DNA from 2 places in the Peribacillus sp. NPDC101480 genome. Region 1 is predicted to be linked to the other one. Evidence: predicted binding sites of a transcription regulator. Region 1 holds the regulator's gene; the other holds the start of a gene.
What was found. The regulator NrdR, encoded in region 1, represses ribonucleotide reductase genes. The targets are predictions, from matches to a motif close to AACACNATATATNGTGTT.
Positions count from the first base shown of each region.

Region 1 (15,172 bases):
TTAAAGTAATTTGGACAAAAAATATTCATCATGATATTTCCCATCAAAAAACAATGATTCCCGCTTTATTCCTTCCTTTTCAAAACCCATCTTTCGATATAAGGAAAGCGCAGGGGCGTTGTTTGCAATCACGGACAATTCCAGGCGCCGGATTCCGTTTGTCCGTGCATGCTCCTCCATTTTTTGAAATAGCTTCGTACCAATGCCTTTTCCCCGGTCAGTTTCATTGATGCCGATGACGATTTTGGCTGAATGCCTCGTTCGGCCCATTTGATTGCCCAATAAGATCAGGTAACCATACAGTTCATGGCCGCTAGCAGCAACGAGGAAAACGGAAAGGGGATTTTTTTCGATTTGCTCCATTTGCTTCTCCATTTGTTTCGCTGTCGCTTTTCTTTCTCCAGGGTTGAACAGCATATACCCGGAATCTTCAACATGATTGAACAGAGCAGCCAAGTTATCCGCGTCTTCCCTTGAAGCCTTTCTAATCTCCATTTATCCCCACTCCCCCTTTGGTTACAGTCCATACTGACAGAAGCCTTCAAATGTTAAGAGTTTTCTTTCTCCTTTTTCTTTTTCTCAATGGCGTCCCAAGAAAATAGGGCTATCCAAAATAACAGGACCGGGACGATGGCATATTGTCGATAACCATCCAATAACAATAAGATGATGATGACAAGGAATGTCGGTCCGAATAGATAAGTAAATTTCTTTTTCATGCTGCCCCTCCTTTTCATTGCTGTACATATTTTCACATGATGGTTTCATTTTATCATGCCATAATTAAAAAGAGGGACACAACTATATGTGCCCCTCTTTTTGATGTTAACGGCTTACTTCAGCCTTAATCGCTGAAACGAAATCTTCAAAAGCGATCGTTTCGGATTTTTGTTCACCGTACTTACGTACATTCACGCTGCCTTCTTTGGCTTCGTTGTCTCCAACAACCAGCATGTACGGGATTTTTTGCATTTGCGCTTCACGGATTTTGTAACCGATTTTCTCGTCACGTGTATCCAGGTCGACACGAATGCCTTGCGCTTTAAGTTTTTCCTGTACTTCTTTCGCATAATCCAAGTGCACCTCAGGTGAGACCGGGATCACTTGTGCTTGGATAGGTGCAAGCCAAGTCGGGAATGCCCCCTTGTATTCTTCGATCAAATAAGCGACAAAACGTTCCATTGTGGAAACGACACCGCGGTGGATAACAACCGGACGATGCTGCTTGCCGTCCTCACCGACGTAATTAAGATCAAAACGTTCAGGAAGCAAGAAATCAAGCTGAACAGTGGAAAGCGTTTCATCTTTCCCTAAAGCAGTACGTACCTGAACATCAAGCTTAGGACCGTAGAATGCCGCCTCACCTTCCGCTTCAAAGTAATCCAGACCAAGTTCATCCATCGCGCCTTTTAACATGCTTTGCGCTTTTTCCCACATATCATCATCATCGAAGTATTTTTCTGTATCCTGCGGATCGCGATATGACAGACGGAATGAATAATCCTTGATATCGAAATCTTTATATACTTCCAGAACCAGGTTCACAACGCGCTTGAACTCTTCTTTGATTTGGTCGGGGCGGACAAAAATGTGTGCATCATTCAATGTCATCCCACGTACACGCTGAAGGCCTGAAAGGGCACCTGACATTTCATAGCGGTGCATCAAGCCTAGCTCGGCAATCCGGATTGGCAGTTCCCGGTAGCTGTGGATGCTGTTTTTATAGACCATCATGTGATGCGGGCAGTTCATCGGACGCAGGACAAGCTGTTCGTTTTCCATCTCCATGACAGGGAACATGCCGTCCTGGTAATGATCCCAGTGTCCAGAAGTTTTATAAAGGTCCACGCTACCCATTACAGGTGTGTAGACATGGTCATAACCCAACCGTTCTTCCTTGTCCACGATATACCTTTCGATTGTCCGGCGGATGGTCGCTCCTTTTGGCAACCACATCGGCAGCCCTTGCCCCACTTTCTGTGAGCTCATGAACAAGTTCAATTCTTTACCGATTTTACGATGGTCACGTTCCTTTGCTTCTTCAAGGAAACGCAGGTGTTCGGCCAAATCTTCTTTTTTATAGAAAGCCGTACCGTAAATGCGTTGCAGCATTTTGTTTTTGCTATCGCCTCTCCAGTATGCTCCAGCGATGCTCAATAGCTTGAATTCTTTGATTTTCCCAGTTGATGGAACATGAATTCCACGACAAAGGTCAAAAAATTCACCCTGCTCATAAAGCGTTACCTGCTGATCGGCAGGAATTGCATCGATCAACTCCAATTTATACTCGTCGCCTATTTCTTTAAAACGGGAAATCGCTTCATCACGACTTACTTCGATGCGGGAAATTTCCAAGTTCTCGTTGACGATTTTCTTCATTTCTTTTTCAATCAATGGAAGGTCTTCGGGAGTCAATGATTCCTCCAGATCCATATCATAGTAAAAGCCGCCCTCGATGACTGGACCTACGCCGAATTTAGCGTTTTTGTACAAACGTTTGATCGCTTGTGCCATCAAGTGCGCTGTACTGTGACGCAATACTTCAAGAGCATCCGCTGTGTCCTGTGTGACGATTTCGATTGAACCATCTTGTTCAATCGGCCGTTTCACATCATATAATTCACCATTGAATTTTCCGGCAATGGATTTTTTCCTTAAACCAGGACTGATGGATGCAGCGATGTCTTCAGTTGTTGTGCCTTTAGCAAACTCCTTAACCGCTCCGTCAGGAAAAGATATTTTCAGTAATTCTGACATTGAGTTTCACTCCTTCTTATTGTTCGAACAAATTACGGGTATTTGATTCCATTACAACACAAAAAAGCCCGTCCCTGTATAAAACAGGGACGAGCTTAGTAATAAATATCATTAACCCGCGGTTCCACCCTCGTTCCAGCTTGCTTTTCACGGCAAAATGGCACTTGTAACTTGGTAACGGCAGCTTCCCGTCAGCTCATATTCACAGGATGCCTGCTTTCCGAGCCGAAGTTTAAAGGTGGTAAGTGTTCCATGCGAATAGGAAGCTTACAGCCTGTTGGCTCCCCTCTCTGATAATCGGCGACTAGAATACCCTTGTCCTCATCATAACTTTTAGTTTTTTAATAGTATGTAGGAAATTATAATTTGTTATACGGTGAAAATCAAGGTTAATTTTCTTTTTTCCACGAAAGATCATTCAAATGCATAGAAAATGACGAAAGTGGCAGGATAGTGGCCCGTTCTTCGAAAATCCTTGAAATGGTCTGGATCAGCCCCTCATCCTTGTCATCGGTATAGATACATAAGTTTTCAGGAGCAATCGATAAAAGCGGGGCAAGTATCACCGTATCGAGAAATAGTGAACTTTTGGCAAGAAGCCTCCTGTCGATCATACTATTGATTTTTGGGCGGTCGAGCTTGCTGAACTTCTGATCATAGAAATGAAAACCATCCCGGTTGACCAGGTGAAGCTTTCTTAATTTCGACTCCTGCCCTTGAAGGCAATCACGGAGCGTAGCAATGAAATTTTGATAGTCCTGTTCCAGCTTGTATTCATCAATCGCCTTGACGACAAACTTTTCCAACGTGTGCTGAAATGATTTCAAACGGAAGGTCGTAAAAGAATCGAATGAAAAAGATACCTTTCCAGCCAAGATGCTTTGAAGTCCCTCCTCAATCAATCGTTTCTCCGTACTGAATGCTTCATCTTGACTCCTGGCTCTTTCCACCTCGATGATTGATGATGCAATTTCAATGATGGCTTCAATTTCTTCCCGTTCCCTATAAAAAAATTTACCGACTATTATTTGCTCCAGAACAGGAAGCGTCTTTTCTTCCAATAAAAAAGAATGAAATGCATCACGAAGCAGAATTAGCCATTCATCACCTGAAGACTCCGTCATATCCACATACATGCCTTGTTGCGGAAGAAATCGAATATATGCTTGAAATTCTGCCCCCAGTGGATGGACAGAAACGAAATTCAGTAATTTCAATGCCTCTGAATCGTTTTGAAACGAAATTTGCACTACGACATCCCCCCTTCCCCCTTGCTTCTTTTTTCATGTATATGGGGATGGGGACGTGTTTAGAAGTAGGATGAGCCTTGTATGATGAAAAAAGTGACCTCCATTAAGAGACCACTTTTCTTCATCTTCTCCGATTCATACCATCAAGCTTGACCGGCTCAGCTAAATATTGAATTCTTTCCAGTACCCTGGCCGCCTTCACTTCTTCCTTCTCACCACGCTGTGAAAAGGTCAGGTGGTTCTCCAGGCCATTCAAGTCAAAATTCGAAGTGAAAAACGTTGGCAGGTTTTCCAGCATCCTGAATTGTAAAATCGGACCAAAAACCTCATCGCGTCCCCAGCTCGTCATGGACTCCGCTCCAATATCATCAAGCATGAGGACAGGTGCCGTTTTCACCATTTCAATTTTTTCATTGACCGTATTATCACCTATCGATCCCTTAAGTTCCCTCAAGTAGTCAGGTACATAGACAATAAGGGAGGAAATTTGCCTTTTTGCAAGTTCATTGGCGATCGCACCTAATAAGTACGTTTTCCCAACGCCGAATTTCCCATAAATATATAAGCCTTTTTGCCTTTTACCTGGCTCATATTCCATAATGAACGACATCGCTTTACTTAAGACAGACAAGCGTTTGTTTTCATTATCCGTTTGGGTAAAGTCTTCAATGCTCGCCTTTAAAATATCCTTCGGTACATACAGGCTGCGGATCAACTTTTCCCGTTTCCGCTTTTCATCCTCTGCCAATTTCCGCGGGCAGACTTCATAATGCAGGTTCAGGGCTTTCCCTTGAACCACCAATTTGGGATAATACCCCTGCATCATATTGATGCAGCCATCCAAGCTCGGACATTTATCACACTTATTGCTTTGTGAAGTGAACTCATAAAGCTTCCCCAAGTTTTTATCAATCATTTCCTTCGTGACCGTCGAGCTGTTGGCATTCATAAATAACCGCACTTGTTCGTTTTCAAAAATCTCCTGCTTCAGCTTTTCATAACGCTGTTGAAATTGATTTGTATTCGCCAATTTATTAAGAGACCTATTAATCTTTTCCATCGTTCATTTCACCTCCTGCTTTCCACTGCTTCCATTTCTCCAGAAGCTCGCGTTTCTGGGCATCCAATTCAGGCTGATCTGCATTCTGCTCCTGCTGTGCTTCTTCTTTTTTCTCAAGCCACTCCGGAACCACTTCTTCACGTATCGCCTTTTTCCGGCCGCCCTTCGCAGCATTCCTGCTTCCTTGAGCCCAGTCCTGATATTTCCTATGTTCATTTTTAGCCAGCTCCATCGCCTCGACCACCGTGGAGACCTTCAGTCGTGCCCAATGGCCTGCCAGCTTTTCGACATAGCCCTTCGTGAACTTCATATCCGCTTTGAGCATGACATATTCAATCAAGACATTGACGACACCCGGATTCAGCTTTTGATTGATCATCACGCCCTCAACGACTTTCAAATCACCGCTTGATGGCTCTGCACCGCCAGACAATTGCATCAGCCGCTCCCTTGGGGAAATCGTCTCCAAATGGCGGATTAACTCTTGTTCCTGTGTTTTCGGTTCCTCTTTTTGCGTCCGTTCACGAATCGGCTGCACCCGATTGACAAGGGAAGGCATATCGGCCTGTCGTTCAATCTGATACCAGTCCCTTGCCGCCTTTCTGAGCACTTCCTCATCGATCTCATCATCCAATGAAACGGCATCCATTACTAGTTTTTGCATTTCAAGCGGATCGATGCCATATAAAAAAGCAAGTTTGGCAATCGTATTTTTTATTTTCGGAGTAAATGCCTTTTTCGGTACGATCGAGGATTTTATCCCGGCAAATAAAAGGTCGAAATCAAATAAGTCATCAAACCCCGATGGCTCGACGCCATCCGTCCGATCGATGTATTGCTGTTCAGGCATCGGCTGCCATTCATTTTTCGCTTCATCCGTTACATATAAAGAGTCCAAATGATCTGATGAGAATACTTCCGCAAAAGATTTAGTCACACCTTCATATTGATCGGTTAAGATATGGTCATCACAAAAGAATCTCTTTAACCGGTTGAATTGCGCTTTACCGATTTTTTTGTATAAGTAAATATTCAGCATTCCATCCGTGAAAAACTGCTGGGGGGAAAGCGGCGGGTTTAACTCATAGATGAATTCCTTCGTTTCATTTTTCGATTTCTTATATACATTCAACAGACCGATTCCCTCAAGTAAAAGCCGGGCTTCGTAAATATCAGCTAACTTAAGGCCGATGGTATTCATTAATTGATAATGTGAGGAGGTTTCCGACCATAGCCTGTTCTCCTCCAACTCACTCCATAACGTCATATATAGGCTAATGCATATAGGTCCAATAAGAGGTTGATATAGTCGGGTAAGTATTTTCCGATCATAGTCATGAAGCAGCCCCGCAGATGAGACCAAATATGAATCAGCTGGGAGCAATTCTTGCCAATGCTTTGACATCTCCATTCAAACCTTTCAAAAGATGTAGTGAAAAAAGAGCCAAAGTGAATCTTCAGCTCTACTTTCTTTCTTTATTTATCAAATCTTTCAATTCATCGATAAAGACATTGATGTCTTTAAATTGTCGATAGACGGATGCGAACCTTACATAGGCAACCTCATCGACTTCTGCCAGCTTGTCCATCACCATCTCGCCGACATTGTCGCTTTTCACTTCCGATATGCCCTGGTTGCGTAGTTCTTTTTCTACATAACTGGTAATTTGCTCTAGTTCTTTTAAGGGAACCGGACGTTTTTCGCAAGCCCTGATTAAGCCACGCAGGATTTTATCACGACTGAACTCTTCCCGCGTCCCGCCCTTTTTCACTACAATAAGCGGTGTTTCCTCCACCTTTTCAAATGTCGTGAATCGAAAACCACATGCCTCACATTCACGGCGTCGTCGAATCGATTTACTTTCATCGACTGGCCTGGAATCGAGCACTCTTGTTCCGTTATATTGACATGATGGGCATTTCATCATTATCAGCTCCGTATTTTATGTAGGACTCCCCTATCTAAATGTTCCCCAAGGAATTACTTCTCTATCTTAATCTTATATTAAATGGAACGGCCAGTACAAGTAAAAAGTGTAACTTCCGGCAGCAGGCACTTTTTGTTCGGCCGTTGAAGCACCGTTGTCAAAGTCTTTATGCTACAAGGGCATCCTCCCCTATAAAGGAAAGCAGACTGCCGATTGATTGCATTAAAAAAGAGATGCACCCATGGCATCTCTGTGTATACGTGTTTTTTATAGGGCACTTATATTGGCTTTTTTCATTTGTACAGGACCTAATCCACGTGGTAATTCTATGTTTTCACGTGTTTGCGCATTCAAAGCTTCTGCAATATAATCTGCCGCAATATTCGGATCCAAGTTACCGCATGTATAGACATCAATGCTCGCATAGCCGTGTTCTGGAAAACTGTGAATCGTTAAGTGTGATTCAGAAATGATGACAACCCCGCTGACTCCTTGTGGAGCAAATTTGTGAAAGGCAACTTCTCGTACCTCTGCACCTGATTTCAAAGCAGCATCAACAAAAATCTTTTCAATTAAATCGATATTGTTCAGTTTTTCAAAGTCACAACCCCAAAGTTCAGAAATGACGTGTCTACCCATAGTTTCCATAGTGTAAGCTGTTTCCATATTAAGCTTCCCCCTTACCATGATTTAAAAATAAGTTCTGATAACTACCACGGGGGAAAGTTAGTCCAAAGAGGTCCTAACCCTTTAAGTAGCCATCATGCAAACCGCTATTGAAGAAGTTCACGATTCATAGTATATATGGTTTGAATTTTTTTTGCAACTCCAAATTGAATTTTTGGAAAGATAAACTTTATATGTAATGGGGATATAGCGAAGGTTCAAATGTGGAGCAAATTCCGTCTTAGGTTTATTCAGCGCCATAAAACAGCCGGGAATTCATGGATCACTGCATGAAAAATAGCCCGCTAAAAAAATTCAGCAGGCTCTGACTGTAGACAAACTCAATAATTGAGTTTGTCTACAGTATATTAGGCCGTTGATTGGAACGTAGGGCACTCGCTTTCCGCGGGCGGTCCGGGAGCCTCCTCGGCGCCATAGCGCCTATGGGGTCTCCCTTGGACGCACTTTCCCCGCAGGAGTCTCGAACACCCGCTCCAATCAACTTTGTTTTAACAGTAAGATAGAACTCTTTTACCTACAGTCTATTTAAGGAAGAAACCAAGGAGATTAAGGGCAGTTCAACTGATACTGAGATTAGCTACTATTATGTGAATGATGAACGAACAAAATAAGTTTGCCTATTCGTTTCATTCGGCATCATACGCAATGGATTTGTGTTAGGGACGATAGTAACACCCGGAAATACGCATGATAATCATATCTTAGAGCTTCTGGTTGAACTAGTGATTGAGAAAGTTGGAAAACCAGGAGCAGATGCAAAAGAAAAGTATGGTATGCGTTAGGTCACCATTCTCTATAACTGCTTCAAATCCGATAAAAAATCAAAAATAGCCCGCTAAAAAAATTTAGCAGGCTCGTTTTTTTTCATTTTATTTTACTGATAATTCGACTTCGGAAGTTTTTTTCAACTCGGAGCCAACCAATTTCACTAGGTCCACTACCCGGTTGGAGTAACCCCACTCATTATCATACCATGCAAGGACTTTCACTTTCCTGTCCCCGATCATCATCGTCGTCAACCCATCGATGATTGCAGAGTGTGGATTCGTTTTGAAATCACTGGAAACTAAAGGTTCCATCGTGAATTCCATGATACCTTTGAGTTCATTTTCTGAAGCATCGATGAAGGCTTGGTTCACTTCATCAATCGTGACATCACGGTTTAAATCCACAACAAGATCGACTAAAGATACGTTAGGTGTCGGTACACGTATCGCCATTCCATGAAGCTTGCCTTTTAATTGCGGCAACACTAGTGAGATGGCTTTTGCAGCTCCTGTAGTCGTAGGAATCATGCTTTCCGCAGCGGCACGGGCACGTCTCAAGTCTTTGTGCGGGTTATCGATATTATTTTGATCATTAGTATAAGAATGTATCGTTGTCATTAAACCGTTGTTTATGCCGAATTTTTCATCAAGCACTTTTGCAACCGGTCCAAGGCAGTTCGTTGTACAAGATGCATTGGATATGACGAAATGCTTGTCAATTTCCAGCACTTCCTCATTTACTCCCATTACAATGGTAACGTCTTCATTTTTACCCGGCGCTGATAATATAACTCTTTTTGCTCCTGCTTCTAAATGAAGAGCTGCTTTAGAACGATCATTGAATTTGCCAGTGGCTTCAATTACAATATCTATGTTCATCTCTTTCCAAGGCAATAGCTTTGGATCGCGGTTATTTATTAGTTTTACTCGGCGGCCATTCACTATTAGTGAATCATCTTCAGCTATAATGATACCGTCGAATTTACCATGTATCGTATCATATTTTAGTAAGTGTGCTAAAGTTTCAGCTGGATAGCTTGCATTAATGGCAACAATGTCCAAACTCTCATCTAATATGGCTTTTCGGAAAACCATTCTTCCAATTCTCCCAAATCCGTTAATCGCTATTCTTGAATTCATTGTTCGGACCCTCCAGAAAATATTAGTGTTATACTTATTACCTTTCACATGTAATTAGTATAACATAATTCAGAGGAATTGTGCTAATAAAAATGCGGATTGTTCTTATTTTTTCAACATAAAAAGAAGAAACCGGGCGGTTTCTTCTTTTTATCATAATTATATGACATACCATTCGCTAAGTATGGACTTCACTTGCCGCTTCGTTTCATTAATGTCCCCATTATTATCGATGACGGCATCCGCTAAAGCCTTTTTATCGGCCAAGGGCATTTGCGAATTGATCCTGGCAAGTGCATCAGTCTCCGAAAGACCATTCCTGTTCATTAATCGCTGCAATTGAACTTCCTCATCCACATAGACCAATAGCGTCTTATCCACCATGAATGTCAGCTTGCTTTCAAATAGAAGCGGAATATCCATGAACACCGTTTCTTCACCTGATGATAGTGCCGCTTCCGTTTTGAGAAGCATCCAACTCCTGACGGCAGGATGCACGATGCTATTCAATAGCAATCTCTTTTCTTGATCATGAAATATGATCGACCCAAGCTTTACGCGATCTATATTCCCATCCGTCAATAATATATCTTCACCAAACGCCTTCACAATTTGATGGTAGGCTTCTTCACCTGGCTCAACGACAGCACGGGAAGCCAGATCTGCATCTACAATCGTGAATCCGAGTTCCTGTAAATAGAGGCTGACGCTGCTTTTCCCACTGGCGATGCCTCCGGTGATTCCGATGATTTGTCCCATAAGCTCCCCCTTTTAAACCATGTATCATAACTTGAATATACCGATGATAATCAATAGTACACCTGGAAGAAAGGTCAAATGCTGGACAACTTTATTATTTGAAAGTAATTTCCCGCTTTGAATTCCGCTCCAAATGAAAATCGAACTCATAACAGCGATGCACCCTGCGAGAATAATCGGTGAAATGCCGATCATAGCCGCTCCAACTCCGGCCCCGAAAGCATCCAGCGAAAGTGCAAACCCGAGAACAAGCGCTTCAACTCCAGTAATCGTGCCTGATTTATCAAAATCGGCATTCAATGGTTTTTGTAAAATATTAATGACTACCCCAAGTGATTTTATTTCAAAATTAAAGATGATCTTTTCATGATATCTATCATCTTTCAGTTCTTTTTCAGGCTTAAAATACTGGTATACCATCCAGGCACCAAGAAAAATGAGGATGATGCCACCCGTTTTTTCAGCCGCTCCGATAGATATGAGCTGACTGATGAATTGTCCGATGACCATCGCTATACCTAAACTCAATGCAGAGCAAAATGAGATGACCGCTATTGACCTTAAGGGGATTTTCATCTTCCGCATACCGAATGTCAAACCTACGCCAAATCCGTCAATACTAACTGCAAAAGCAAGAAAAATAATTTGTAGCCACATCGGAATATTACTCCTTCCCTACTCGTTGCTACCCTAGTATATGGAAGGAGCCCATCCGATGTGTTAGAAAAAACATTACCTATTTAAGCGGCTGGCATAACGGGCAAATATGTGTACCGCGTCCTGCAACAACCAGTTTCTCAAGGGGCGTGCCGCATGTTTTGCAGTTCTCGCCCTTTCGTCCATAAACATTCAATTCCAACTGAAACATGCCGATTTGCCCTTGGGAATTAATGTATGAACGAATCGTACTTCCGCCTTTTTCCACAGCTTCCCCTAAAGTCGCAATGATTTCTCCATGCAACGTCTTGATTTCCTGCAATGAAAGTGAAGAAGCGATTCTCTCTGGATGAATACGGGAGCGGAATAACGACTCATCCACATATATATTCCCAATCCCGACGACAACCGTTTGATCAAGGAGAACGGGCTTGATTTTCCTGTTGGTTCTTGCCAGCTTCCTACTTAGCCCCTCGACAGTAAAATCTTCAGACAAAGGTTCCGGCCCTAAATGCAAAAGGGGCAGCCGATCAAGTTCTTCCCCTTTGGCAAATAGATGCATCGTTCCGAATTTCCGGACATCCCTGTACCGAAGTTCACTGCCATCAGTGAATGTGAAGATCACATGGGTATGCTTATCATACGGCTCTTCTTTTGGATGCACGCCGTATTTCCCTTCCATTCTTAAATGCGAAACCATCGAATAATCATCCAAGGTGAAAATGAGGAACTTGCCCCGACGGCCTATTCCCCTTATCGTCTGTCCCCTTAAAGCATCCTGAAACTGTTCGACAGGTTCAGGCGCTTTAATGATCTTTGGCCAAAAGACGGACACTTCCTTGATCTCTTTTCCGAGTACGAGCTGCTCTAACGTTCTTCTGACTGTTTCCACTTCTGGAAGTTCTGGCATTGCAATCACCTATCTTTTATTATTTGGCATCAAACCATGTTGGCCCGAAAGCATAGTCCACTTTAAGGGGCACGTTCAATTCAATGGCACTTTCCATTTCCTCCGGAACGATCACTTTAAGGATTTCCAGTTCCTCAGGAGGGGTTTCAAAAATCAATTCATCATGCACCTGAAGAAGCATTCTCGTTTTAAGCCCTTCACTTTTCAGGCGCTTATTCATGTTTATCATGGCAAGCTTGATGATATCCGCGGCGCTGCCCTGAATCGGCGTGTTCATTGCTGTCCGTTCGGCAAAGCTCCTTATGTTGAAATTCCTGCTTGTTATCTCAGGTATATAGCGCCTCCTTTGCATCAGAGTCGTGCTATATCCTTTTTGACGGGCCTCATGTATGCTTTCTTCCATATATTCCTGAACACCAGGAAAGCTTCTTAAATACTTCTCGATGAACTCTCCAGCTTCTTTTCTTGTGATGCCAAGACTTTGCGATAGCCCGTAATCACTTATACCATAAACGATTCCGAAGTTGACCGCTTTGGCATGGCGCCTCATGTTCGAAGTGACTTCCTCTGCCGATACATGGAACACATCCATGGCTGTCTTTGTATGGATGTCCATCCCGGCCTGGAATGCTTCCACCAATCCGCTGTCATTGGCGATATGCGCCAGAACGCGCAATTCGATCTGGGAGTAGTCGGCAGCAAAAATGATCCAATCCTTTTCGGAAGGAATGAAGGCCTGCCTGATTTTCCTTCCTTCTTCCAGTCTGATCGGGATATTCTGAAGATTGGGATCTGTTGAGCTTAACCGGCCGGTCTGGGTCAATGCTTGGTTGAACCGGGTGTGCACCTTGTCCGTTTTGCCATTGACCACCTTAAGCAACCCCTCAATATAAGTGGATTGCAACTTACCAAGCTGGCGATACAATAGTATCTCCTTAACGATATCATGCTTGCTCTCCAGTTTTTCCAGCACATCGGCTGACGTCGAATAACCTGTTTTGGTTTTCTTCATGACAGGAAGCTCCAACTTTTCAAACAGGATGGCCCCAAGCTGTTTAGGTGAATTGATATTGAACGCCTCTCCAGCCAAATCAAAAATTCGTGCCTCGATGTTTCTTAAGCGAATGGCTAATTCCTGTCCCATGTTTTTCAGTCGGCCTATATCCACCTTGATTCCCTGCCATTCCATATTGGCCAGGATTATCGATAGTGGCAGCTCCAGTTCCGTAAATAGGTGAAATTGCTCGAACTCTTGCAGTTTATCGATCATCGGTTCTTTCAGGGACGAAATCGCCTTCGCTTTTCTGGCGATATGCTCCCTCAATTCCGCTTCCTCAGGTATTTTGCGTTTTGCACCTTTTCCATAAAAAACATCATCCGTTTCAAGGCGGATAGTACCTTGAGTTTTCGTGATTTCAGCCACTTCGTCCACTGACTCTGCCGGATCCAGGATATAGGATGCCAAAAACACATCAAAATCGATGCCTTTTATTTCGACTCCTCGATGGCGAAGTGCCACAACCGTACGCTTCGCATCGAAAACCGTTTTCTTTTTTGTTTCATCCTCTGCCCAGGATTTAAAGGCCCCGGAATTCAGGGCATCATCTCCATGGAAGTAAAAATGACCTTGTTCATTACTGATGGCGATTCCTATTATATCGGCACGATGATAATTATCTTCTAAAATTTCAACATACAAAGCACTTTCATCGGCAAACATTCCTTCTGTCATTTCAGCCGAGTGAACCTCAATATTCTCCTGTTCAAGCAACGCACTTTCCGTTATATCCAATTTATCGAGCAAAGTCGAAAAGCCAAGCTCTTTATAGAATGAGATGACTCGATCCTGATCCATGCCAGTATACTCAGTCTCGTTTACGGAAACTTCAAGCGGCGCTTCCCTCGTTATTGTAGCCAACTCTTTGCTTAATAGGGCCAGGTCTTTATGTTCTTCTATTTTCTCTTTCAATTTCTGTCCGCTTACCTCATCAATCGACTGCAAAAGGTTTTCAACTGTTTCAAATTGATGCAATAATTTAAGGGCAGTCTTTTCACCAACTCCCGGAATACCGGGAATATTGTCAGAGGCATCTCCCATCAGCCCTTTTAAATCAATGATTTGCAAAGGGGAAAGACCGTATTTTTCATGTATATGCTTTGGAGTGTATTCCTCAATTTCAGTAATCCCCTTTTTCGTGATGGAAACCGTCGTACTAGGGGAGGATAATTGCGTTAAATCCTTATCACCGGAAATGACCTTCACTTCAAAACCATCTTTTTCCGCTTGCAAAGAAAGCGTACCGATAATATCATCGGCTTCGTAGTTCTCCAGTTCATACCTTTTTATTTGAAAACAATCAAGCAGCTCGCGAATGAAAGGGAATTGCTCCGATAATTCTGGCGGCGTTTTTTGGCGCCCTCCCTTATATTCTTTAAATGATGCATGTCTGAATGTCGTTTTACCCGCATCGAATGCCACAAGTATGTGCGTTGGCTTTTCTTCTTCAAGAATGCGGTTGAGCATCATGGTGAATCCGTACACGGAATTGGTATGGACCCCCTTATCATTATTCAAGAGCGGAAGCGCAAAAAACGCACGGTATGCTATGCTGTTTCCATCTATTAGTACTAGCTTTTTATCCAAATCCGTCTTCCTCCAGTCATACAGGTTTATGTAGTTATAGCTTCTATATAAAAACGCAAAAAGCCGTCCATTTTCCTTCTCTATTCTACCATGAGTAGAAGCGGAAAGAAAAATGACGGCATCAAGGTTATTTAGTATTTCCCATTAACAAGCTGGCATATGGGGAATCCGAAGGAAGAACGATTACAGTTTGATCTCCGATCGTTTTTTTGTAGGATTCTAGAGTCCGGTATAGTTTATAGAATTCGGGATCTTTGGAAAACGACTTATTATAGATTTTCGCTGCTTCCCCTTCTCCTTCAGCCCTGATCACTTCCGCATCAGCCTCTGCAGTAGAGAGCAATTCTTTCACTTTCCTATCAGTATCCGCAATGATCCGGTTTTTCTTCGCATCACCTTTGGAAAGGTATTCTTGCGCTTTCGATTCCCGCTCTGAAATCATCCTCTTGAAGACGGACGCTTCGTTTTCGGCGGGCAGGTCAGTCCGCTTTATCCGGACATCCGTCAAGCTTATGCCATAACTGTCCTTTTGCAGCAGATCGTTGACTTTTTCGGTTATGCGGTCGTTTAAACTTCCCCTGGATGACTTCTCATCATTGATGATTTCATCATA
Region 1 is NZ_JBNNSB010000001.1:656,214-671,385, reverse strand. It holds gene ACQKMF_RS03400 (GNAT family N-acetyltransferase) at 1-495, opposite strand; gene ACQKMF_RS03395 (hypothetical protein) at 549-719, opposite strand; gene thrS (threonine--tRNA ligase) at 826-2,757, opposite strand; gene ytxC (sporulation protein YtxC) at 3,147-4,007, opposite strand; gene dnaI (primosomal protein DnaI) at 4,129-5,067, opposite strand; gene ACQKMF_RS03375 (replication initiation and membrane attachment family protein) at 5,054-6,472, opposite strand; gene nrdR (transcriptional regulator NrdR) at 6,531-6,992, opposite strand; gene speD (adenosylmethionine decarboxylase) at 7,263-7,643, opposite strand; partial or broken gene ACQKMF_RS03360 (IS5/IS1182 family transposase) at 8,210-8,446, shown strand; gene ACQKMF_RS03355 (glyceraldehyde-3-phosphate dehydrogenase) at 8,552-9,589, opposite strand; gene coaE (dephospho-CoA kinase) at 9,749-10,348, opposite strand; gene ytaF (sporulation membrane protein YtaF) at 10,373-11,005, opposite strand; gene mutM (DNA-formamidopyrimidine glycosylase) at 11,085-11,915, opposite strand; gene polA (DNA polymerase I) at 11,935-14,559, opposite strand; gene hflC (protease modulator HflC) at 14,687-15,172, opposite strand, start outside.

Region 2 (15,172 bases), 360 kb from region 1:
ACGGACTTAGCTGCTTTAAAGGAATTGGCGAATGAGGACATTGCAGGAGTGATCGTGCAATATCCGAACTTTTTTGGCCGGATCGAGCCATTGAAGGAAATGGAAGAAATCATTCATGGCGTCAAATCCATGTTTATCGTTTCCAGTAATCCGCTTGCATTGGGAGCTTTGACATCCCCTGGTGCACTCGGTGCAGATATCGTAACGGGGGATGCCCAGCCATTCGGCATTCCAGCGGCATTCGGTGGACCTCATTGTGGATATTTTGCGGTTACTAATAAACTTGTTCGGAAAGTTCCGGGCCGACTCGTCGGTCAAACCGTGGATGAAAATGGTAAAAGGGGATTTGTACTAACGCTACAAGCTCGTGAACAGCACATTCGCCGTGACAAAGCCACATCCAACATTTGTTCCAATCAAGCTTTGAATGCGTTGGCAGCTTCTGTTGCAATGACCGCCCTTGGGAAAAAGGGTGTCAAGGAAATGGCCGTGCAAAATATTCAAAAAGCGCATTATGCGAAAAAAGCAATTATGGCAGTAGGGGTGGAACTGATATTCGACGGTCCTTCGTTCAATGAATTTATCATTAAACTGCCTGCTTCGTTTTCAGAAATCAATAAAAGCCTTTTTGAAAAAGGGATGATCGGCGGCTTTGATTTAGGGACGGTTTATCCTGAGCTGAAAGACCATATGCTGGTTGCGGTAACTGAACTTAGAACAAAAGAAGAAATTGATGCACTTGCGCAGGAATTGGGGGATCAACATGAATAATCAAGATCAATCACTCATTTTTGAAATCAGTACTTCCGGTCGAATCGGGTACAGTCTGCCAGAAATGGATGTTGCAACTATTCCGCTCGAAGAAATTCTTCCTGCCGACTACATCCGTGAAGAAGAGGCAGAACTGCCTGAGGTGTCCGAACTGGATATCATGCGTCACTATACAGCACTCTCCAAACGGAATCATGGGGTGGATTCGGGTTTTTATCCGCTGGGTTCATGCACGATGAAATATAATCCGAAAATAAATGAAAACGTGGCACGTTTCAACGGCTTTGCCCATATCCATCCATATCAAGATCCGGCTACCGTTCAGGGAGCATTGGGACTCTTATTTGATTTGCAGGAACACTTAACTGAAATCACCGGGATGGACCAAGTGACATTACAGCCTGCAGCAGGTGCACATGGTGAGTGGACAGGGTTGATGATGATTCGCGCTTTTCACGAAGCGAATGGCGATACAGAACGGACGAAAGTGATTGTACCTGATTCTGCACACGGTACGAATCCTGCCTCTGCCACTGTTGCCGGACTTGAAACGATTACAGTGAAATCCGATGAAAATGGATTAGTCGACCTTGAAGATTTAAAGCGTGTTGTTGGACCTGATACGGCGGCCTTGATGCTGACGAACCCCAATACATTGGGATTATTTGAAGAAAACATCTTGGAAATGGCACAACTTGTCCATGATGCAGGTGGGAAGCTTTATTATGACGGAGCCAATCTGAATGCAGTCCTTTCAAAAGCACGCCCGGGTGACATGGGCTTTGATGTGGTTCACTTAAATCTCCATAAAACATTCACGGGTCCGCATGGCGGCGGAGGTCCGGGTTCTGGTCCTGTAGGTGTGAAGTCGGACTTGATTCCTTACCTGCCTAAACCTCTTATAATTAAACAAGGTGAGCAATTCGCTCTTGATTATGATCGTCCGCAATCCATTGGCAGGGTAAAACCTTATTATGGTAATTTCGGGATTAACGTGAGGGCATATACGTACATTCGTTCAATGGGGCCTGATGGCCTTAAAGCCGTCACCGAAAATGCGGTCATCAATGCCAATTATATGATGCGCAAGTTGGAACCTTATTTTGACTTACCATATAATCGTCATTGTAAGCACGAATTCGTATTAAGCGGACGCCGGCAAAAGAAATTGGGGGTTAGGACTCTCGATATAGCCAAAAGATTACTGGATTTCGGGTATCATCCTCCAACCATTTACTTCCCGTTGAACGTGGAGGAAGGAATGATGATAGAACCGACTGAAACCGAGTCAAAAGAAACGCTGGATGCGTTCATCGATGCGATGATCCAGATTGCCAAGGAAGCGGAAGAAACCCCGGAAATCGTTCAGGAAGCTCCGCATACAACCGTTATAAAGCGGCTTGATGAAACTCTTGCTGCAAGAAAACCTGTTCTGCGTTATCAAGCCTAGATTGATAGCTTATACGAAAAAAATCCCTGCCTGCCGGCGGGGATTTTTCATGTTTATGTAAGATTTCATTAAAGTCCAGCAATTAACTTTCTTTTCCTTGAGCTATTGAATTAAAAAGAGCCCATGCGGAGATGGGGTCTTATTTCTTTGCTTTGATTTTCCCGGTCCACATTTTGAAACCGCCCTTTAGGTGAAAAAGCTCCCTGTAGCCCTTTTTGTATAGCATGGCTGCAGCTCTGCCGCTGATGATTTCGCTTTGAGCGTACAAATATACAGGCTTGTCCGGCCTAATTTCGACCAAGCGTGTTTTCATTTGAGTCATAGGGATGTTTCTTGCGCCTAAGATATGGCCATTATCGAAATCATTCGGTTCCCGCACATCGATTAGCTGCACTTTTCTGTAGTTAGCGATAAATTCGTCCTGTGTTAGTGTTTTAACGATTTTACGCTGGCGGTACCAATTAAAAAGTGAATACGCAATAACCACTCCTAAGATGATGAGCAGTGTATATAATATTTCCAAACATAAAAACTCCCTTCTACCTTAACGAATACAGACAATCTTTATTATATAATTGCTTTAACCAATAATCAAAAAGAATTTTCATCAAATTCTTCATGGACTTGATGGTACTTTCTTTTTTAGAGTGTTAAAGTCTGTTAAACTACTACATGTGAGTTTTTTGTGGGGTATTGAAAAACAGTCTATCGAAACGAGGGGTAAGGATGGCTAAAGATAAATGGGGTTTTATAGATTCGGGGTATTGTTCACCGGCTTTTAATATGGCACTGGACGAAGCTCTGTTAAACTGGCAAAGCAAAGGGGAAATTCCGCCAATCATACGCTTTTACGGCTGGGATCCAGCTACATTGTCGATTGGTTATTTTCAAAAGGCGGAAGCGGAAATTGATATCGAAGAGGTCAAAAGGCAGGGCCTTGGTTTTGTACGCAGGCCAACAGGAGGACGAGCGGTACTGCACGAGCATGAATTGACTTATAGCGTAATCGTTCCAGAATCCTATCCGGGAATGCCGACTACCGTTACTGAAGCATATCGTGTCATTTCTGAAGGAATATTAATGGGATTCAGGAATCTGGGATTGGATGCTTATTTTGCCGTGCCTCGAACCGATCAGGAAAAAGCGGCTTTAAAATCGCCCAGGTCTTCGGTTTGCTTTGATGCTCCAAGCTGGTATGAACTGGTCGTTGAGGGCAGGAAGGTCGCTGGCAGCGCTCAAACCAGGCAAAAAGGCGTCATCCTTCAGCACGGATCCATTTTGCTTGAACTTGATGATGATAAGCTTTTTAGCGTATTTAAATTCTCAAATGACAGGGTTAAAGAGAGAATGCAAAAAAACCTAAAAAACAAAGCTGTGGCCATAAATGATATTGCAGGGAGAAAGATTACCATCCCTGAAGCGAAAGAAGCTTTTGAAAAAGGTTTTGCCGAAGGACTTTCGGTCGATTTAGAGCCATACGTCCTCACCGAAAAGCAATTGCTGGAAGTGAAGTCCATTGCAGAAAGCAAATATGAAAGCGATGATTGGAATTTCATGAGATAGAGGAAGCATAATTAGAGTGGATAATAAAAAAGTTTTTTCAGATTTGTTTGACCAAATAACGCATCCCTTGCAGGGATAAGCCCTAAAAGGGATGGGGAAAAAGCAAGGTCCAAATTAATTGAAATCTGATGAAAAATTATTGTAAATCGACATTTTCCTCCCTTTTGCTAACTATATTAATTGATTTATCGTTTGACAAAATTAAAAGTTATTCAAAACAAACACAATATATAGTAGTTGAAATATTTAATGCGACACTATATGTTGATTTTTGAGTTTCGCTATGATAAATTTAGGGTACTTGTTAAGCGAAACGGACATGTAAGGTTACATAAGGATTTTTGCGGCAGCAAGAACGGATCTTGAAACATATAAAGGAGAGGGAATTATGTCGGTTGTAATAAAAGAAGCTTTAAAGGTTGATCTAGAAAGGTTGAATAAGGATATTTCTTTATTTCCCCAGGTTCACCCTGTAACTGCTGATATGAAAATGGCGCATAAGGGAGTGTCCCGTCTAGTCATGCTTGACCGCTATTCTTTTAAGGATACTGAAAAAATCACACTCTCGGCAGGCGATTTCGTCGTGTTGACGATTAAGGAAGATCCGAAATTCCCGGCAAGGGGTCTCGGTTACATCGTTGAAATAGATTGGGAAACCAAAAAAGCGAAGGTTTTGGTGGATGAAGAGTTCCGTGGCGTTCTGGATAACCCGGAAGAAATGGAGACGGGAATTGTAAACCGTCCTTTGGATATTATCGAAAAGCCGCTTGAAATATACTATGAACAAATTGCGAAACGTAATGCAACGGGATTGGCATCAGTGGAAACCACGGAAGAAAAAAGAACGGAATGGTTCAATAAATTCTATGAAGAATTAAAGAACCTTAATTTCGTCCCGGCAGGACGAGTATTATATGGTGCAGGTTCCAATACGGATGTTACTTATTTCAACTGTTATGTAATGCCATTCGTACCGGATTCACGTGAAGGTATTTCAGAACATAGGAAACAAGTGATGGAAATCATGAGCCGCGGCGGCGGAGTGGGAACGAACGGGTCGACACTGCGTCCAAGAAACACTCTGGCAAAAGGCGTAAACGGAAAATCCTCGGGTTCTGTGTCGTGGCTTGACGATATTGCGAAACTGACGCATCTTGTTGAACAGGGCGGTAGCAGACGCGGCGCGCAAATGATCATGCTTGCTGATTGGCATCCTGATATTGCAGAGTTCATCATTTCTAAAATGCAAAACCCAAGGATTCTGCGTTACTTAGTGGAAAATACTAAAGACGAAGCAATCAAGAAATATGCGACGGATAAATTGAAATTCACTCCGCACACGGAACAGGAAACGGCTATGTATCAAGGGATCATCAATTATAAGGAGATTCCTGGCCAAGGTGGATTCAGCGAGAAAATCATTAGGGATGCAGAGGAAAAGCTCCGTACAGGGGGAACATACAGTGTCCATAATTCTGATTTTCTGACTGGAGCCAACATCTCGATTTGCCTGACTAAGGAATTCATGGAAGCGGCGGAACAAGATGCGGAATACGAATTGCGTTTTCCTGATGTTGAAAGCTATAATGCCGAAGAAATGGCCATTTACAATGAAGAATGGCATAATGTCGGCGATGTTCGCGAATGGGAGAAAATGGGTCACAAAGTCCGTGTTTACCGTAAAATCCGCGCTAAAGAGCTTTGGAATTTAATAAACATTTGTGCAACATATTCTGCTGAACCAGGTATTTTCTTTATCGATAATGCTAATGAAATGACGAATGCCAAAGCATACGGTCAACAGGTCGTAGCGACGAACCCTTGTGGAGAACAGCCATTGGCCCCATATTCAGTATGTAACCTTGCGGCAGTCAATCTGGCTGAGATGGCTGATAAAGAAAGCAAAACCGTTAATTTCGAGAAACTTAAGCAGACTGTCGAAGTCGGTGTGCGTATGCAGGACAATGTCATTGACGCAACTCCTTATTTCTTGGAAGAAAACAAAAAACAGGCACTGGGCGAGCGACGGGTTGGACTTGGTGTAATGGGTCTGCATGACCTTTTGATCTACTGTGAGACGGAATATGGCTCTGAAGAAGGAAATATCCTGGTTGACAAGGTGTTTGAAACGATTGCGACGACAGCTTACAGGGCTTCCGTGGAACTTGCTAAAGAAAAAGGCAGTTTCCCGTTCCTGATCGGGTCAACGGACAAAGAATCCGATGAGCTTAGAACACGTTTCACACAAACCGGATTTATGGAAAAAATGCCTGAAGATATCAGGGAAAGTGTTGCTGCACATGGCATCCGTAACTCTCATTTATTGACAGTTGCTCCTACAGGAAGCACAGGAACTATGGTCGGGGTATCAACAGGTCTTGAACCATATTTCTCCTTCACGTATTTCCGCAGCGGCCGTCTTGGTAAATTCATTGAAGTTAAGGCTGACATTGTACAGGAATACTTGGACCGTCATCCAGAAGCCGATACAGAAGAGCTTCCAAAATGGTTCATTTCCGCTATGGAATTAGCTCCAGAAGCACATGCTGATGTTCAATGCATCATTCAACGCTGGATTGACAGCTCGATCAGTAAAACGGTAAATGCTCCAAAAGGATATACTGTCGAACAAGTTGAAAAAGTATATGAACGTCTATACAAAGGCGGAGCAAAAGGCGGTACTGTATATGTGGATGGCAGCCGTGACAGTCAGGTTCTTACGCTCAAAGCGGAAGAAAACCAAATGGACGAGCAGCTTGAAATGGATGAATTGACAGATGTGGAAGTAAAGAAAAAAGTCGTATTGGTCGATACGATAAATGAACTGCGTTCGACTAACGTTACGATTGGGTCGGAAGTGGGCAACACTTGTCCGGTGTGCCGTAAAGGCGAAGTCCAGGAAATGGGCGGATGCAATACTTGCACGAATTGCGGAGCACAATTAAAATGCGGGCTATAAGCTGATGTAAGGGAAGCCGTTAAGTATGCTGCAAAGCCTATCTTAACGGCTTTTTTTAGTGTCTTAAATGTTTGTTAGTTACCGTCTGTTCAATTACAAACCAATAGAGAAGACCGAATCATCGTAAATTCGGTCTTCTTTTTACGTTCAATCAACCATTTTCATTTTGCTGCCCTATTTCCTTCTCGGCTAGATATTGGTTTCCATCTTTCAATACCGAAAATTCATCGACCGAGTCTCCAGGTATATTCCTTGGATTTGGATATTTATTATCTGTTTGGACGGTGATCGCTTGTTTCCCCGTTCCATTTGTCAAGAAATCTCGTTTTTTATTAGCCATATGGCATCTCCTTCATTTTGAATTTCCAAGTAAAAACAATCATGATGATAACAGAATTAAGAAAAACTATCCTTATGAATTAGATTGTGTAGTTTGATTAAAAGTATGAACAGAATGGAGAACGGAATGAAACCATTTATGCCACAATTAGTGTATATAGAGCCCAGGGCACTGGAATACCCTCTTGGCCGGGAATTGAAGAAGAAATTCGAAGATTTGAACATTGAAATCCGGGAGACCACATCCCATAACCAAATTAGGGACCTTCCTGGGGAAAACGATTTGCAAAAATATCGCGTCGCCAAATCGACGCTTGTGGTAGGAATAAGAAAAACATTGAAATTCGATTCCTCAAAACCATCTGCTGAATATGCCATCCCTCTTGCTACAGGGTGTATGGGGCACTGTCACTATTGCTATTTACAGACGACACTCGGATCGAAACCATATATTAGGACATATGTGAATCTTGACGAGATTTTCGAGGCAGCCGAAAAATATATAAATGAGAGAAAGCCTGAAATCACACGTTTTGAGGCAGCCTGTACATCGGACATTGTCGGAATTGACCATTTGACACATTCTTTAAAAAGGGCCATAGAATATTTTGGCAAAAGTGAATATGGGGTTTTAAGATTCGTAACTAAATTTCATCATGTCGACCATCTGTTGGATGCTGAACATAATGGAAAAACGAGATTTCGGTTCAGTATAAATTCGCGTTTTGTGATAAAGAATTTCGAGCCAGGCACATCGAGCTTCGAGGAAAGGATGGAAGCGGCACGAAAAGTGGCAGGTGCCGGATATCCTCTGGGTTTTATCGTAGCTCCCATATATCGTCATGAAGCATGGAAGGATGGCTATCACGAATTATTCGAACGATTAAGCGAGGCGTTAAAAGGGGTGGATATACCGGATTTGACTTTTGAATTAATCCAGCATCGGTTCACTGGTCCAGCAAAAAAAGTGATTCAAAAAAACTACCCGAAAACAAAATTGGAACTGGACGAAACGAAGCGTAAATATAAATGGGGTAGATATGGCATTGGTAAATATGTTTACCAAACCGAAGAAGCCGCAGAACTGGAAACGACCATTCGTGGGTATATCGCGGAATTTTTCCCGAAAGCGGAAATTCAGTATTTTACCTGATGAGGGTAATTTCTATTTAAAACTGTCATAAATCCCTCTAATCCTGCTTAGAAATGTAAAGACCGGATTAGGGGAGGGCAGCTATGATTATTGACGGCGTTTTTTCCGGAGGCGGGATTAAAGGCTATGGTTTAGTGGGAGCCCTGCAGGAATTAGAAGAACGGGGATTTTTATTCCATCGGACAGCAGGTACAAGTGCAGGATCCATAATTGCAGCTTTCGTGGCAGCTGGGTACACCGGAAAAGAAATGGAAAAGCTATTTCTTGATATAGATTTAAGCGGCCTGCTGGATAAAAGGCGTGGTCTTTTGCCTATCCCGCTTGCCAAATGGCTCCTTGTATACTGGAAACTTGGCCTTTATAAAGGCGACGCATTGGAAGGTTGGATTGCCAGCAAACTTGCCGAAAGGAATGTAGTCACCTTTAAGGATGTACGACCGAAATCCCTTCGTATCATAACCTCTGACATCACAAATGGGAAACTGGTGGTTCTGCCTGATGATCTGCCGAACTATGGCATTGATCCGAATACTTTTCCAGTTGCAAAGGCAGTAAGAATGAGTTGTAGCATTCCTTATTTCTTTGAACCAGTCAAACTCGATGTCGGAAAAAGCAAGTTCCTTTTTGTTGATGGAGGTGTTTTGAGCAATTTTCCTATGTGGTTATTCAATTCAGATCATGTAAGGAAGGAACGGCCGGTCATAGGCTTGCGGCTGAGTGTCGATGAGATATGGAAACCGCATGAGGTGGATAATGCGGTTGAATTGTTCTCCGCACTATTCAAAACGATGAAAGATGCCCATGATGCACGATATATCTCCAAGAAACACGTCCATAATATTGTATTTATTCCGATGAAAGGCGTTTCTGCGATGGATTTCAATCTGAATGATGAACAAAAGGGAGATTTGATGAAACGGGGTAGGCAGTGCACGAAAGAATTTCTTAAAAAATGGACTTATTGATGATAAATAAAAAAAATCGGGCTCTTAAAAAGAAGCCCGATTTTTCTTTTTATTCTTTTTCCCTTCGATAACGGTTAAGTGACTATCCGTTTTCTTTCTCCATTTTATTTTCTTGGATGATTTTGCTGCAGAGAAGCTAGCCACATTATCTTTTTTCGAAGTTCGGTTTTTTAGCCTTTTTTTCGACTGGCGGGCAGCCTTTCGGAATGCTTGCTGCTCTTTCTTAACTGGTTTTCCCTTTGTTAATCCGGTATAAATCATATAAATAATCCCTGCGACAATGGCTATTATGAGAATGTTTCTAAAAAAGCCAATCGGGTCATTAAATAGTCGGCTCAATAGTCCGAGGACTCCGAGGGCGATGATTCCGTATATCATGAAAGATATGAAACGTTTCAACAAAGACACCTCCTTAAGAGCATCATAAGCATTTTTAGCTTATTTTAAACATTCTTCATGTAAAATATTTGAAAAAAATGAAGGTCATTCCCTTAGTTTAGTATATGATTTTTCATAATCAAAATGTGTATAGATGTTTTACACAATTACATCCGATTCTAAACCTTTTTTGGTCTCTTTTTCCATCCTTAACAGTTCTTGAAATGAGGCTAATGCGACTTCGACTTGATCATCTGTCGGGGCTTTGGTTGTCAATAACTGAAGCCAAAGGCCGGGATAGCCAAGGTAACGCAGAATGGGAATATCCCTTACTTTGTTGGTCAATTGCAATACCTCGAAGGCTATGCCAAGCACGACGGGGATAAGCAAAACGCGATCCACGACACGGAGCCATAATGGGTCGGTCGGAACCAACATATAGACGAACATGCCTACTATGACTGTAAATAAAATAAAGCTGCTGCCACAGCGATAATGAAGGCGTGAACTTGCCTGCACATTCGCTACGGTCAATTCTTTTCCGCTTTCAAAGCAATTGATCACTTTATGCTCTGCTCCGTGATACTGAAAGACCCGCTTGATCAATGGCGTCATGGATACTACGTAAATGTATACCAGCAATAATATCAACTTGAACAAGCTTTCCATTAAAACCTGGGCCATATGGCCGCTGAAGATTGGTCTTGTCAACTCTGCAAGAAAGACTGGAATCAAAGTGAAAAGCAGCTTCCCGAATAGGAAGGAAAGTACGCCAATTACGGCAACTCCAAGCCATACACTCATTTTAGAAGATTCTTTCGTTTCGTTTTTCTTTTCTTCCTGCTTTTCCCCATCTTCCTCTTCATACTGTTCAGTTGAAAAGTTCAGATGTTTCGAGCCGGTGGCACTTGACTGAACCAGTGATACGATACCCCGTAGAAACGGTACTCTTTTTAAGCTGTTGACAATAGGTTTCGATTCACGAGGCAGATGATAATATACAATCGACGAATCTTTGCGGCGTACCGCAGTGACTGTGTGATGTTTGCCGCCGAACATGACGCCTTCCACAACAGCCTGCCCTCCGTAAACGGGTTTTTGAACCTCAGACATTTCTACACCAACCTAATAGTTATTCACGTAGCTCTCTCAAGGGTGCTAACATGTTTATTATCAAGCATCACAAGGGTAAAGGCGCTCCTCCAAAATTGAATGGAAGCTTTAACCCTGCAATTACTTTATGAATGTTGAATCACAGGAAGCTAGTATCCCGTGTACATTATAAACTTCAACAGAGGATGGGTATTTTCCTCTGAAAAAAGCAGATTATTTATGATTTAATCATACAGAATAAATCCCAAAACCTCTAGTGATTCTCCTTCCTAAGAATAAAAAAAAATAGTTCTATTTAACAAAGGGCATACTACGTAGCGGAGGTGATTGATATGTCTTCTAATGAAAAAGGACAAATTCAACAGGAATATCAAAGCATGTTAATCTACAATGTACTTGCTGTCGGTTTTGTTGGGGGGGCTTTAGCCAGTTTTATCGGAATCATAGCCCATTATATTAACTTTATGGATTTTAGCCCAAAATTCATACTTACCTCGTGGTCCAATATGACCTGGATCGATCATTGGCTCGGTACGGTGATGACCATAATTTTGTTCGGAATTCTATCCGTGGGGATCGCTTTTATATACTATAGTCTTTTTAAAAGGATGAAGAGTATTTTTCCGGGTATTATTTTGGGGGTGGTTTGCTGGGCTTTGCTGGTATTTATCCTGAAACCGATGTTCGTCGATTTGCCAACCTTTTCTAAAATGTCAGCAAATACGGTTATAACTAGTGTATGCATTTTTATTATATACGGTCTTTTTGTAGGGTTTTCTATTTCATACGATCAACAGGAATATATCCGTCAAAAAAACAAAGCCGAGAAGCAATCGGAAAGCTGATTGCTTCTTGGTTGTAAAAAAGTAGTAAGACAATTTGTAATTATGATAGAATGTTCATGGAAAGGCATTCTTTTAACATGAGCAGGTGTTTGATGATGACAAAAATCTTACTAATCAATGGACCGAATTTAAATCGCTTGGGGAAGCGTGAACCTGCGCATTATGGATCCTCGACGCTTGCGGATGTGGAAGCGCAATTAATGCAGCAAGCACAAGGGTTAGAAGTGGAATTGACTTCTTTTCAAACGAACCATGAAGGAGCGATTATCGACAAGCTCCATTGGTCAGAGGATCATGGGATCGACGGGATTATCATTAATCCTGGAGCTTTTACTCATTATAGCTATGCGATTCGTGATGCAATAGCCGGAATTGATGTTCCAGTGGTGGAAGTGCATATTTCGAACATACATGCCCGTGAAAGCTTTCGGCATGAATCAGTGACCGCCGCGGTATCGGCGGGACAGATTGTCGGCTTGGGGATACACGGATATGAATTGGCGTTGCAGGCGATCACAAAGATTGCAAAGGGGAGAAATTAAATGAATAAACTAATGCGCTTAAGAGCCTCAATGGAAAAGGCGGGCATTGATGGTTTTTTGATTACCAGTACATATAACCGTCGATTCATGACCAACTTTACGGGAAGTGCAGGCGTTGTACTTATTTCCCAAAAAGAAGCTAAATTCATCACTGATTTCAGATACGTGGAACAAGCGGGCAAGCAGGCCCCGGACTATGAGGTCGTTCAACATAAAGGAACCATCATCGAAGAAGTCGGCAAGCAGGCTAAAGCGATGAATATCGGCAAGCTGGGCTTTGAACAAGAACACCTGACTTATGCTACATATAAGGCATACGAAGCGGCCATTGATGGACAACTTTTGCCGGTGTCGGGGGTTATTGAGAATTTACGCTTGATAAAGACTTCTTCAGAGATTAAGATATTAAAGGAAGCGGCTGCTATTGCTGATGCTGCGTTTACACATATTCTCGATTTCCTGCGTCCAGGGATCTCGGAACTGGATGTATCCAATGAACTTGAGTTCTTTATGAGGAAACAAGGGGCAACTTCTTCTTCCTTTGATATTATTGTAGCATCCGGCTTAAGGTCCGCACTTCCGCATGGAGTGGCTACGGATAAAATCATTGAAAAAGGCGATTTCGTCACATTGGATTACGGGGCATACTATAATGGGTATGTGTCTGACATCACTCGGACATTAGCGGTTGGCAAGCCAAGTGAAGAACTTATTAATATTTATGACATTGTTTTAGAAGCTCAACTGCGAGGAATGGCTGGGATCAAACCTGGTATGACTGGCAAGGAAGCGGATGCACTAACTCGAAATCTAATTGAAGAAAAGGGATACGGGCAGTATTTTGGACATTCGACTGGACATGGTATCGGTCTTGAAGTTCATGAAGGTCCAGCATTATCCTTTAGGTCTGATATCATTTTAGAACCAGGTATGGCCGTAACCGTTGAACCGGGCATTTACTTACCGGGGGTAGGCGGAGTGCGGATTGAAGATGATACAATCGTTACACATGATGGTAACGAAGCACTTACTCATTCAACTAAAGAGTTAATCATTCTGTAAACATGTACATGTAGGAGGACAAATTTATGATTTCTGTAAACGATTTTCGCACGGGTGTTACGATTGAAGTAGATAATGGAATTTGGCAGGTTATCGAGTTCCAACACGTTAAACCTGGTAAAGGTGCAGCTTTTGTACGTTCTAAACTTCGTAACCTTCGTACGGGTTCAATCCAAGAGAAAACATTCCGTGCTGGTGAAAAAGTTGCTAAAGCACATATCGAAAACCGCAAGATGCAGTACCTTTATGCAAGTGGGGATAGCCATGTATTCATGGATAACGAAACATATGACCAAATCGAGCTGCCTGCATCAAGCATTGAACGTGAACTTAAATTCCTTAAGGAAAATATGGAAGTGCATATCATGACTTTCCAAGCGGAAACACTTGGGGTCGAGCTTCCAAACACAGTGGAACTTGAAGTGGCGGAAACGGAGCCGGGAATTAAAGGCGATACATCTTCAGGCGGCACGAAGTCAGCCGTACTTGAGACGGGCCTTTCGGTTCAAGTTCCATTCTTCATCAACCAAGGTGACAAACTATTGATCAATACAAATGAAGGATCATACGTATCACGTGCATAATTGAAAGACGACCGAGATGAAGATCTCGGTTTCAGTTTGTAGACAAAAAGGTTTCGGAATGGACTCATTCCGAAACCTTTTTGATTTTTTAGTGGATTTGGCTTCTTGATGACGCAGATGATTCCATATATTCTTGCCGAATATGGCGTGTCACCACTATCTGGTGGTCTTTATTTTCTGTACACTGTAGGATTTGTACTCACGATAGCCCTTTTTATTTGTTGTTGTGTACTTACAAGCTGGAACCAGTTGGTCTAAAGTAATCATTTCAAGCTGATCTCGCTGAATAGAATCATGTTAAAAAAGAAAACACATCACTCAAGTTTTAATAATTCTATTTTAAAACAATAAAGACTTTAGGTAAAAGGGATCTATCTAAAAGTTAAAAAAAGTTGATTGGAGCGGGTGTTCGAGACTCCTGCGGGAAAACCGCGTCCAGGTGAGAACCCACAGGCGGCAATGCCGCCAAGGGCGGACCGCCAGCGGAAAGCGAGTGCCCCTACGTTATAATCAACTTCCAAATTGTACAAGCCATAAAAACCTGTGGGCAAACTCGCTTTGTTCGAATTTTTTTACAGCCTGAGACCGAGATTAATTTCTCGGCTTTTTTTTGTGTGTTTTTTAGACCCCGAAGTATAAAAAAATCAATAAATGGTCTGTTTCTTTAATAGCCTGTCATCATTGCAGGCTGGTCGGCATATATTTTATTGAAAGTGGTGTATACAGGAGGATTGTCAAAATGGAAACGATTCTTTCTTTTTTACCGAAAAAAATATGTGAGCAACTCCGGGGTATGACACCGATGATGATCGATAAGATGGAAGAGCTGAGAATTCGGGTTGGAAGGCCGCTTGAGGTCATTGTAGGTGGGGAACCATACTTCTTTTCCTATGAAGTGACCCATTCGGATGCGGATCAATTATTGAATCAAATAGGTCAATTTTCGTTATATACACTTGAGGAAGAATTAAAGCGAGGTTATATAACCATAGCAGGCGGACATCGGGTGGGGCTTGCTGGCAAGGTGATTTTGGAAAATGGATCTGTCAAAGCGATCAGGGATATTTCCTCCTTCAATATTCGGGTTGCACGTGAAAAAATAGGTGCAGCTGAACCGCTCACTTCTTACTTATATGACGGGGAATGGCAGCATACAATGTTGATCGGTGCTCCGCAAACGGGAAAAACGACCATATTACGTGATATTGCAAGAATGATATCCAGTGGTAATGAAAAACACGGCATTGCCCCTCAAAAGGTGGGGATAGTGGACGAGCGCTCGGAAATTGCCGGATGTGTTCATGGAGTGCCGCAGCTCCAATTTGGAACAAGGGTTGATGTGCTCGATGGATGTCCTAAAGCGGAAGGGATGATGATGATGATCCGTTCGATGTCCCCGGATGTATTGATCGTGGATGAAATAGGCCGCGCGGCGGATACGCAGGCTG
Region 2 is NZ_JBNNSB010000001.1:1,017,187-1,032,358, forward strand. It holds gene gcvPA (aminomethyl-transferring glycine dehydrogenase subunit GcvPA) at 1-771, shown strand, start outside; gene gcvPB (aminomethyl-transferring glycine dehydrogenase subunit GcvPB) at 764-2,221, shown strand; gene ACQKMF_RS05090 (rhodanese-like domain-containing protein) at 2,361-2,744, opposite strand; gene ACQKMF_RS05095 (lipoate--protein ligase family protein) at 2,948-3,784, shown strand; gene ACQKMF_RS05100 (vitamin B12-dependent ribonucleotide reductase) at 4,173-6,743, shown strand; gene ACQKMF_RS05105 (hypothetical protein) at 6,895-7,083, opposite strand; gene splB (spore photoproduct lyase) at 7,210-8,235, shown strand; gene ACQKMF_RS05115 (patatin-like phospholipase family protein) at 8,319-9,200, shown strand; gene ACQKMF_RS05120 (SA1362 family protein) at 9,225-9,599, opposite strand; gene ACQKMF_RS05125 (DUF1385 domain-containing protein) at 9,738-10,691, opposite strand; gene ACQKMF_RS05130 (YqhR family membrane protein) at 11,024-11,536, shown strand; gene aroQ (type II 3-dehydroquinate dehydratase) at 11,632-12,078, shown strand; gene ACQKMF_RS05140 (M24 family metallopeptidase) at 12,079-13,140, shown strand; gene efp (elongation factor P) at 13,167-13,724, shown strand; gene spoIIIAA (stage III sporulation protein AA) at 14,464-15,172, shown strand, end outside.
Region 2: a site for NrdR is predicted at 4,005-4,022, ahead of ACQKMF_RS05100 (vitamin B12-dependent ribonucleotide reductase). Genes of this name have one in related genera too.